DNA from 3 places in the Streptomyces sp. NPDC001604 genome. Region 3 is predicted to be linked to each of the others. Evidence: predicted binding sites of a transcription regulator. Region 3 holds the regulator's gene; each other region holds the start of a gene.
The links. The regulator HspR, encoded in region 3, represses chaperone genes until heat shock. The targets are predictions, from matches to a motif close to TTGAGNNNNNNNNNCTCAA.
Positions count from the first base shown of each region.

Region 1 (3,274 bases), on a different contig from region 3:
GCCCGGAACCGCCGTACGGCGCTCCGCCGGGTCCTGGGCGGACTCGGGCACGTGGTGCGGCCGCCCGATCAGACCGCGCAGCTCACCCTCCGTGATGGTGAACGGCAGCTCCCGGTCGCCCAGTTCGTGCTGCGCCGCGACCTTGCGGAGCAGCCGGGCGATCGAGCGCTCCAGGGTACGGACGCCCGCCTCGCGGGTGTACTCGCCGGCGAGCTTGCGCAGCGCGCTCTCGTCGATGGTGACCTCGTCCGACTGCAGCCCCGCGCGCTCCAGCTGACGCGGCAGCAGGTGATCCCGCGCGATGACCACCTTCTCGTCCTCGGTGTAGCCGTCCAGGCGGACCAGCTCCATACGGTCCAGCAGGGCCTCCGGGATGGCCTCCAGGACGTTCGCCGTGGCGAGGAAGACGACGTCGCTGAGGTCGAGTTCGACCTCCAGGTAGTGGTCGCGGAAGGTGTGGTTCTGGGCCGGGTCCAGGACCTCCAGGAGGGCGGCCGCGGGGTCGCCGCGGAAGTCCGAGCCCACCTTGTCGATCTCGTCGAGGAGGACGACCGGGTTCATCGAACCGGCCTCCTTGATGGCGCGGACGACACGGCCGGGCAGCGCACCGACGTACGTACGGCGGTGGCCGCGGATCTCCGCCTCGTCGCGCACACCGCCGAGGGCGACGCGGACGAACTTGCGGCCCATGGCGTGCGCGACGGACTCGCCGAGCGAGGTCTTGCCGACGCCGGGCGGGCCGACGAGGGCCAGTACGGCACCGCCGCGCCGGCCGCCCACGACGCCGAGGCCCCGCTCGCTGCGGCGCTTGCGCACCGCCAGGTACTCGGTGATGCGCTCCTTCACGTCCTCCAGGCCCGCGTGCTCGGCGTCGAGGATCGCCTTGGCGCCCTGGATGTCGTACGCGTCCTCGGTCCGCTCGTTCCAGGGGAGTTCGAGGACGGTGTCCAGCCAGGTGCGGATCCAGGAGCCCTCCGGGGACTGGTCGCTGGACCGCTCCAGCTTGTCGACCTCCTTGAGCGCCGCCTCGCGGACCTTCTCCGGCAGGTCGGCGGCCTCCACACGGGCCCGGTAGTCGTCGGACTCCTCGCCGTCCTGCTCGCCGTTGAGCTCGCGCAGCTCCTTGCGTACGGCTTCCAGCTGGCGGCGGAGCAGGAACTCGCGCTGCTGCTTGTCGACGCCCTCCTGGACGTCCTTGGCGATGGTCTCGGCGACGTCCTGCTCGGCGAGGTGGTCGCGCAGGTGCTGGGTGGCGAGCTTGAGGCGGGCGACCGGGTCGGAGGTCTCCAGCAGCTCGACCTTCTGATCGGTCGTCAGGAAGGGCGAGTATCCGGAGTTGTCGGCCAGGGCGGACACGTCGTCGATGGCCTGCACCCGGTCGACCACCTGCCAGGCGCCGCGCTTGCGCAGCCAGGCGGTGGCAAGGGCCTTGTACTCCTTGACCAGTTCGGTGACGTGACCGGGCAGCGGCTCGGGCACGCTCTCGTCGATCCTCGTCCCCTCGACCCACAGCGCCGCACCCGGGCCGGTGGTGCCCGCGCCGATCTTCACGCGGCCGCGGCCGCGGATCAGGGCGCCCGGGTCACCGTCGGCGAGCCGGCCGACCTGCTCGACGGTGCCGAGCACACCGGTGCCCGGGTATGTGCCGTCGATGCGTGGCACCAGCAGGACCCTGGGCTTTCCCGGCTCGGAGCGGGCGGCGGCCTGGGCGGCCTCCACCGCGGCGCGTACGTCGGTGTCGTTCAGGTCCAGCGGCACCACCATGCCGGGCAGCACGACCTCGTCGTCGAGCGGCAGCACGGGCAGGGTGAGCGGTGTGGACGTCGATGCCATGATCTACCCTCCGGCAGTCAAGTTGAGTTATGCCGACTCAATGCATGGCGCTCCGCTAATGTTCCCGGGGTCCCGTTCGCTGTCAGCGATCACGGCGGTGAGGTGCGCGTGTGCTGAGGGCTGCCGCCCCCAGACCCCCGCCTTTCGGCCCTTGAGGGGCCTCGTCCTCAAACGCCGGACGGGCTGAAAAGAGACAACGCCGGGCGAGGTGAAAAGAATCCGCGGTCGGGCGGCAGTCAGGCGGTCGCCGCGCGGTACCAGCGGCGGATCATCGGCCAGGTCGCGATGCCTATGGCCAGGGAGATCAGGTGGCCCCAGTTGCTCAGCGGGTCCGTGAACTCGATCAGGTCCTGGACCAGCATGCCGCCGAACAGGACCAGCATCGGCCAGCGCAGCCAGGGTATGAGCAGTCCGGCCAGGGCGCCGACGCTGGCGGCCACCCCGAAGCTGATGCCGTAGTCGAAGCGGTGGAGTGAGCTGTCGGGGAGGTGGCCGACGAGCACGGCCAGGCCCACGGGGACCTCGGTCGCGAGGGTGGCGAGGACATGGCCGAGCAGGAAGACGACGGCCGTGCGCGCCCCGCCTATGCGCCGCTCCAGCGCCGTCAGGACGAGCAGAAAGCAGACCACGTACGGCGACACGACCCCGCCCGCGATCCACAGCGCGCTGGCGAGCAGCACCAGCACGGGCGTCTGCACGAGGTGTGCGACGTCCGTGCTGGAGGCCTGGAGCAGGCTGTCGACGAGCGACGGGGCGGCGTAGTCGGCGATCAGAGTGGTGACCGCCAGGACCGTCGCGTAGGCGAAGGTGAACGGCGTACCGGTGGGGGTCGGCAGAAGGCGCCAGGGGCGCAGGGCGCGGGCCGCGGGGGGCGGCACCTGAACGGTCGGTGCGGCGACGGTGACCGCGCCGCGCTGACGCGGCATACCGTCGAGAAGTTCGGACACGTCGGGAAGGGGCGCGACCGAGGGTTCGTTGTCGGCCGTCGCGATGGGTTCCACGTTGCGGCGCTCCTTCCGTTGCGCCCCACCCTTCGCAACCACAGGGGTCCCTGTCTGTGACCGACGCCACGCGAGAGGCGATTCACAGCAACCTCTCATGCTTTTCATGCGTCAGAGGACAACCCCTGCTTACTGTTTCGTCCTGCTACGGCCTCAGCAGGTCGACCTCCTTGGCGTGTGCCGCGCGTGTCGCGGGGTCCCAGTCGCCGGTGCAGTAGACGGACACCTCGCTGATGGCGCCGTCGCGGATGTCGGCGCGCATCAGCTCCCTGCAGTACCAGGTGCCGTCCTGCTCGTCCTGCCACTGCTCCTCGACCTCGAGGACGAGTCCGGTGGGCGTGGCGTCGACGCGGTGGCGCGGCACGGTGCCCAGGAAGGGGTGACTGTGGCGGCGCGCTGCGACGACCTCGTCGCGGCCGACGGCCTGCAGCCGCCACTGG
Region 1 is NZ_JBIAUY010000015.1:190,678-193,951, forward strand. It holds gene lon (endopeptidase La) at 1-1,833, opposite strand, end outside; gene ACFY1E_RS33545 (rhomboid-like protein) at 2,070-2,834, opposite strand; gene ACFY1E_RS33550 (hypothetical protein) at 2,980-3,274, opposite strand, start outside.
Region 1: a site for HspR is predicted at 1,856-1,874, ahead of lon (endopeptidase La). Genes of this name have one in related genera too.

Region 2 (3,274 bases), on a different contig from region 3:
GATCAACGGCTGGCTGCAGGAGATGCAGGTCGGCACCATGCCGGAGGGCCTCCTGCACGACCCGGCCCTCACCGGCCTGTCCTCCGAGGAGGTCTACGACCGTCTCGCCGGCGACCTGCGCCGTATGCGCCGCCTGTCCACCCTGCGCGGCAAGGGCAGCGGCGACATGCTCGGCGGCCCGCTGGGCCCGCCCGGTGCGTACGTCGACCTCGACGAGTTCTACCGCCGGGGCCTGAGCCAGGGCCTGGACCTGCACCGGCAGCAGGGGCGTGGCTTCCTCCCCGGCGGCCTGGTCGAGGAGATCCGCACCCTCAGCCACCCGCCCCTGCCCTGGGACGCCCGACTGGCCCGCTGGTTCGACGAGTTCGTGCCCAGCCCACAGCCCGTACGGACATACGCCCGCCCCTCGCGCCGCCAGTCCTCCACCCCCGACATCCCGCGCGCCGGCCGCTGGTTCCCGCCCGAGGAGATCGCCCGCTGCACCTTCGGCGTGGTCCTGGACACCTCCGGCTCCATGGACCGCACCCTCCTCGGCAAGGCCCTCGGCGCCATCGCCTCCTACGCTGAGGCCCGCGACGTCCCGGCCGCCCGTGTGATCTTCTGCGACGCGGCCCCGCACGACGCGGGCTTCGTGCCGGTCACGGAGATCGCCGGCCGGGTACGCGTCCACGGCCGCGGCGGTACGGTCCTGCAGCCCGGGATCGACCTCCTGCAGCGCGCGGACGACTTCCCGCCGGGTGCGCCCGTCCTCGTCATCACGGACGGCTGGTGCGACGTCCTGCGGGTGCGGCGCGAGCACGCGTATCTGATCCCGCAGGGGGCGCGGCTGCCGTTCACCGCGCGTGGGCCGGTGTTCCGGGTGCAGTGAGCCGGAATGTGATCGGATGGTGTCCTACAGGAACAGCCAGAATTCGAAGGGATTCATCGTGGCAACCACGCGCTCCGCACACACCGTCTGGGAAGGCAACCTGCTCGAGGGCAACGGTGTCGTCTCCTTCGACTCCTCCGGTGCCATCGCCGAGCAGCCCGTCACCTGGGCCTCGCGCTCCCAGGACGCGAACGGCAAGACCAGCCCGGAGGAGCTGATCGCCGCCGCCCACTCCAGCTGCTTCTCCATGGCGCTCTCGCACGCCCTGGCCGGCGCCGGCACCCCGCCCACCAAGCTGATCACCTCGGCCGACGTGAATTTCCAGCCGGGTGAGGGCATCACGGGCATCCACCTGACCGTCGAGGGCACGGTCCCCGGCATCGACAACGACGCCTTCGTCGCCGCCGCCGAGGACGCCAAGAAGAACTGCCCGGTCAGCCAGGCCCTCACCGGCACGACGATCACCCTGTCGGCCAAGCTCGCCTGACACCCACCTGCGTCCTGGACGTCGATCGGTGCCGCGCCCCCCGGGACAGGGGGCGCGGCACCGTCGTTTGCGGGTACCCGGAGCACGCGGCATTGACAACAGCGCACTCAAGTTTTGTGCTGGTGAGTGAGGAGTGCCCTGGCGGAAGGGGACGGACATGGCACGTGCGGTCGGGATCGATCTGGGGACCACGAACTCGGTGGTGGCCGTGCTGGAGGGCGGCGAACCCACCGTCGTCGCGAATGCGGAGGGGGCCAGGACCACACCGTCGGTCGTGGCCTTTGCCAAGAACGGCGAGGTGCTCGTCGGGGAGGTAGCGAAGAGGCAGGCCGTGACCAACGTGGAGCGGACCGCCCGCTCCGTGAAGCGGCACATGGGCGACGCGAGCTGGCGCTTCCCCGAGCAGGGCTCCGTGGACGGCACCCGCTACCGGGCGCAGGAGCTGTCCGCGCGGGTGCTGCAGAAGCTGAAGCGGGACGCGGAGTCCTACCTCGGCGAGGACGTCACGGACGCGGTGATCACCGTACCGGCGTACTTCGACGACTCCCAGCGGCAGGCCACCAAGGAGGCCGGGGAGATCGCGGGCCTGAAGGTCCTGCGGATCATCAACGAGCCGACGGCCGCCGCCCTCGCCTACGGCCTCGACCGCGGCGAGGAGCAGACCGTGCTGGTCTTCGACCTCGGCGGCGGCACCTTCGACGTGTCGCTGCTGGAGATCGGTGACGGCGTCATCGAGGTCAAGGCGACCAACGGCGACACCCACCTGGGCGGCGACGACTGGGACCAGCGGATCGTCGACCACCTGGTCAAGAAGTTCAAGGGGCAGTACGGCATCGACCTCGCGGGCGACAAGATGGCCGTGCAGCGGCTGCGCGAGGGCGCCGAGAAGGCCAAGATCGAGCTGTCCAGCTCGTCCGAGACGACGATCAACCTCCCCTACATCACCGCCTCCGCCGAGGGGCCGCTGCACCTCGACGAGAAGATGACCCGCGCCCAGTTCCAGGAACTCACCGCCGATCTCCTCGACCGCTGCAAGACCCCCTTCCACCAGGCGGTCAAGGACGCCGGCATCAAGCTGTCCGCGGTCGACCACGTCATCCTCGTCGGCGGCTCCACCCGGATGCCCGCGGTCACCGACCTGGTCAAGGAACTCACCGGCAAGGACCCGCACAAGGGCGTCAACCCCGACGAGGTCGTGGCCGTCGGTGCGGCCCTCCAGGCCGGTGTCATCCGCGGCGACGTCAAGGACGTGCTGCTCCTCGACGTCACCCCGCTGTCCCTCGGCATCGAGACCAAGGGCGGCATCATGACGAAGCTGATCGAACGCAACACGACCATCCCGACCCGGCGTTCGGAGATCTTCACCACGGCCACCGACAACCAGCCCTCGGTGGGCATCCAGGTCTACCAGGGCGAGCGAGAGATCGCCGCGTACAACAAGAAGCTCGGCGTCTTCGACCTCACGGGTCTGCCCCCGGCCCCCCGCGGCGTCCCGCAGATCGAGGTCGCCTTCGACATCGACGCCAACGGCATCATGCACGTCTCGGCCAAGGACCTCGCCACCGGCCGCGAACAGAAGATGACGGTGACCGGCGGCTCGGCGCTCCCCAAGGACGACATCGACCGCATGATGCGGGAGGCCGAGCAGTACGCCGAGGAGGACCGCAAGCGCCGCGAGGCCGCCGAGACCCGCAACCAGGCCGAGCAACTCGTCTACCAGACCGAGAAGTTCGTCCGCGAGAACGAGGAGCGGATCCCCGCCGACACCAAGTCGGAGGTCGAGACGGCCGCCACGGAACTCAAGGGTCTGCTCGAACGCAACGCGGACACCAACGAGTTGCGCACCGGCGTCGAGAAACTCGCCACCGTCAGCCAGAAGATGGGCCAGGCCATGTACGCCCAGGCAGACCAGGGTGCCT
Region 2 is NZ_JBIAUY010000006.1:114,695-117,968, reverse strand. It holds gene ACFY1E_RS18910 (hypothetical protein) at 1-868, shown strand, start outside; gene ACFY1E_RS18905 (OsmC family protein) at 927-1,355, shown strand; gene dnaK (molecular chaperone DnaK) at 1,513-3,274, shown strand, end outside.
Region 2: a site for HspR is predicted at 1,448-1,466, ahead of dnaK (molecular chaperone DnaK). Genes of this name have one in related genera too.

Region 3 (3,274 bases):
CCCCGCTGCCCAGCGCCTCCAGCAGGGTGCGGCCCTGGACCTCGCCGACGAGCTCGTTGTCGAAGGAGATGTACGCGTCGATCGGGCCCTCGGCCAGCCGGTCGTAGGCGATGACCGGGATACCGGCGTCCTTCGCCTTCTTCACCTCACCGGCGATGGCGTGCGAGTCCACGGCGTCCAGCAGGATGATGTCGACCTTGTCGTCGATCATCTTCTGCATCTGGGTCGCCTGCTTGGCCGCGTTCTGCCCGGCGTTCTGGTAGTCGACCTTGCCCTGCTGCTTGGTGAGCGCGGCGACCTGCTTCTTGATGATGGGGTAGTCGAAGTCCTCGTACCGGGTGTTGGCCGTCTCCGGCAGCAGCAGCCCCACGGTGACGTCGTTGCCCTTCGTCGGGCTTGCCGAGCTGCTGTCCCCCGACACGTTCAGCACGCCGCAGGAGGAGAGCGACAGAGTCATCGTGGACGCTGCCACGGCGATGGCGGTACGACGCGTGGAACGCATGGAGGAGCTCACTTCTGGTGTCTTCCGGACGCGGGCGCAACTTGCGACCCAGGTGACTGAAAAGCCAACGCGGAGCGGCCCCCGGGCGTCAAGCGCAACTACTTAACGAGTGCGCAACGCAACACTCCGCCGACCATGTAAAGGCATGACGGAAACGCCTCCAAAGGTTCTTTACGGACTCTCCATGCAACCGCAGGCAATCGGCAGGCAAAGATCCGTACAACCGACCCCATTCCTCACGAGTCGTGATCACGGCGGCTTCCGTCAGCCGTTCCCGTCCCGACCAGATGACCGAATGAACCCAGCCAGACGCACGACCGCCGCGGCCACGACCGGCCGTGACCGGCCGTCGTGCCCGGCATGCGGAAGGGGCCCGGAGGTTCTGCCTCCGGGCCCCTGTCACACACGTACGTCAGTCCTGGCGCCCCTTCGGCCGCCACACCACCAGCGCGCTGGTCTGCTGCACCTCCTGGTACGGGACCAGATCGCGGCGGTACGACGCGTGCACCGCCGCCTCGCGCTGCTGCATCGCCGCCGCCGCGCCCTCGACCGCCGACTGGAGCTCGGCGACACGCTGCTGGAGCGCGGCGACCTGGTTCTCCAGTTCGATGATCCGCTTGATGCCGGCCAGGTTGATGCCCTCGTCCTGCGACAACTGCTGCACGGTGCGCAGCAGTTCGATGTCGCGGGCCGAGTAGCGGCGGCCACGGCCGGGGGTGCGGTCGGGCGAGACCAGGCCGAGGCGGTCGTACTGGCGCAGGGTCTGCGGGTGCAGGCCGGAGAGCTGGGCCGCCACCGAGATGACGTAGACCGGGGTTTCCTCGGTCAGCTCGTACGGGTTGCGTCGACGGCCGTCCATCTGGTCATGCTCCCTTCGCGGCCTTGAACAGCTCCGCCCGCGGGTCCTCGCCCGCGGTCGCCTCGCGATACGCCTCAAGTGCGTCACGAGCCTTCCCCGTCAGATCCGCCGGGACACTCACCTCGACGGTGACCAGGAGGTCGCCGCGGGTGCCGTCCTTGCGGACCGCGCCCTTGCCGCGGGCGCGCATGGTGCGGCCGTTGGGCGTGCCCGGCGGCAGCTTCAGGGTGACGGGCGGGCCGCCCAGGGTGGGAACCCTGACCTCGCCGCCGAGTGCCGCCTCCGCGAACGTCACGGGGACGGTGACGGTGAGGTTGTCGCCCTTGCGGCCGAACACGGGGTGCGCGTCCACATGCACCGTGACGTACAGGTCGCCCGCCGGGCCGCCCCGCTCGCCCGGTGCGCCCTTGCCCCGCAGCCGGATGCGCTGGCCGTCCGACACCCCGGCCGGGATGCGGACCTGCATGGTGCGCGAGGACTTGGCGCGTCCCGAGCCCTTGCAGACCTCGCAGGGGTTCTCCGCGATCAGACCGCGGCCCTTGCAGTCCGGGCAGGGGTCGGTGAGCGAGAAGCCGCCGCCGGAACCCCGCGCGACCTGGCCGGTGCCGACGCACGTCGGGCACACCCGCGGGTTGCCGTTCGCGTCGCCGGTGCCCGAGCAGGCCTTGCAGGGCGCCTGCGAGGACATGCGCAGCGGGACCGTCGCCCCCTCGATCGCCTCGGTGAAACTGAGGCTGACCTCGGTGTCGATGTCCTGGCCGCGCCTGGGCTGCACCCGGGTCGTACCGGAGCTGCCCCGGTTGAACAGGCCCCCGAAGACGTCACCGATTCCGCCGCCGAAGCCCCCGGAACCCGCCTGGCCTCCGAAGAGGTCGCCCAGGTCGAAGTTGAAGGAGCCGCCTGCGCCGCCCGGCCCGGGGCGGAAGCCGCCGTTGCCGAAGAGGGCGCGTGCCTCGTCGTACTCCTTGCGCTTCTTGGGGTCGCCGAGTATGTCGTTCGCCTCGGAGATCTCCTTGAAGCGCTCCTCGGCCTTGGCGTTGCCCTTGTTGGCGTCCGGGTGGTTCTCGCGGGCCAGCTTCCGGTAGGCCTTCTTGATCTCGGCCTCGGTGGCGTCCTTGGGGACGCCGAGGACCTTGTAGTAGTCCTTCTCGATGAAGTCCTTGGTGCTCATCCCCGACGCCCCTCCTTCCTCGTTGGTTCAAGCTCAGCCCTCGTCCGGGCCACCGCTCTCCTTGTCGTCGGCCGCCTCGGTCGCTTCTTCGGCCTTGACGGTCTGGGCGCCGGGCTGCGGCTCGGCGACGGCCACCCGCGCGGGGCGGATGGTGCGCTCGCCGAAGCGATACCCGGGCTGCAGAATCGCCACGCAGGTCGTCTCCGTGACGTCCGGCGCGTACGAGTGCATCAGGGCCTCGTGGATCGTCGGGTCGAAGGGCTCGCCCTCCTTGCCGAACTGCTGCAGTCCCATCTTCGCCGCGACGGTCTCCAGCGACTCCGCGACGGACTTGAATCCGCCGACGAGTTCGCCGTGGTCCCGGGCGCGGCCGATGTCGTCGAGCACGGGCAGGAGCTCGGTCAGGAGGTTCGCGATGGCGATCTCCTTGACCGTGATCCGGTCCCGCTCCACTCGGCGGCGGTAGTTCTGGTACTCGGCCTGGAGCCGCTGGAGGTCCGCCGTGCGCTCACCGAGCGCCGTGCGCACCTGGTCCAGCTGGGCCGTCAGACCGGCGATCTGTGCTGCGTCCCCGGCCGGGGCCGCCCCCTCCCCCGCGGAGGGGGAGGCGGCCTGCGGCTCGGCGTCGTCGGGGGTGGCGCCGGAGGGGACGTCGGGCTTCTCGTCGAAGCCCGGGGTCTCCTCCGTCACGCGGCACCGTCCTTGCGCTCGTCGTCCACGATCTCGGCGTCCACCACGTCGT
Region 3 is NZ_JBIAUY010000002.1:333,583-336,856, forward strand. It holds gene ACFY1E_RS06710 (sugar ABC transporter substrate-binding protein) at 1-502, opposite strand, end outside; gene ACFY1E_RS06715 (heat shock protein transcriptional repressor HspR) at 915-1,361, opposite strand; gene dnaJ (molecular chaperone DnaJ) at 1,366-2,532, opposite strand; gene grpE (nucleotide exchange factor GrpE) at 2,566-3,222, opposite strand; gene dnaK (molecular chaperone DnaK) at 3,219-3,274, opposite strand, start outside.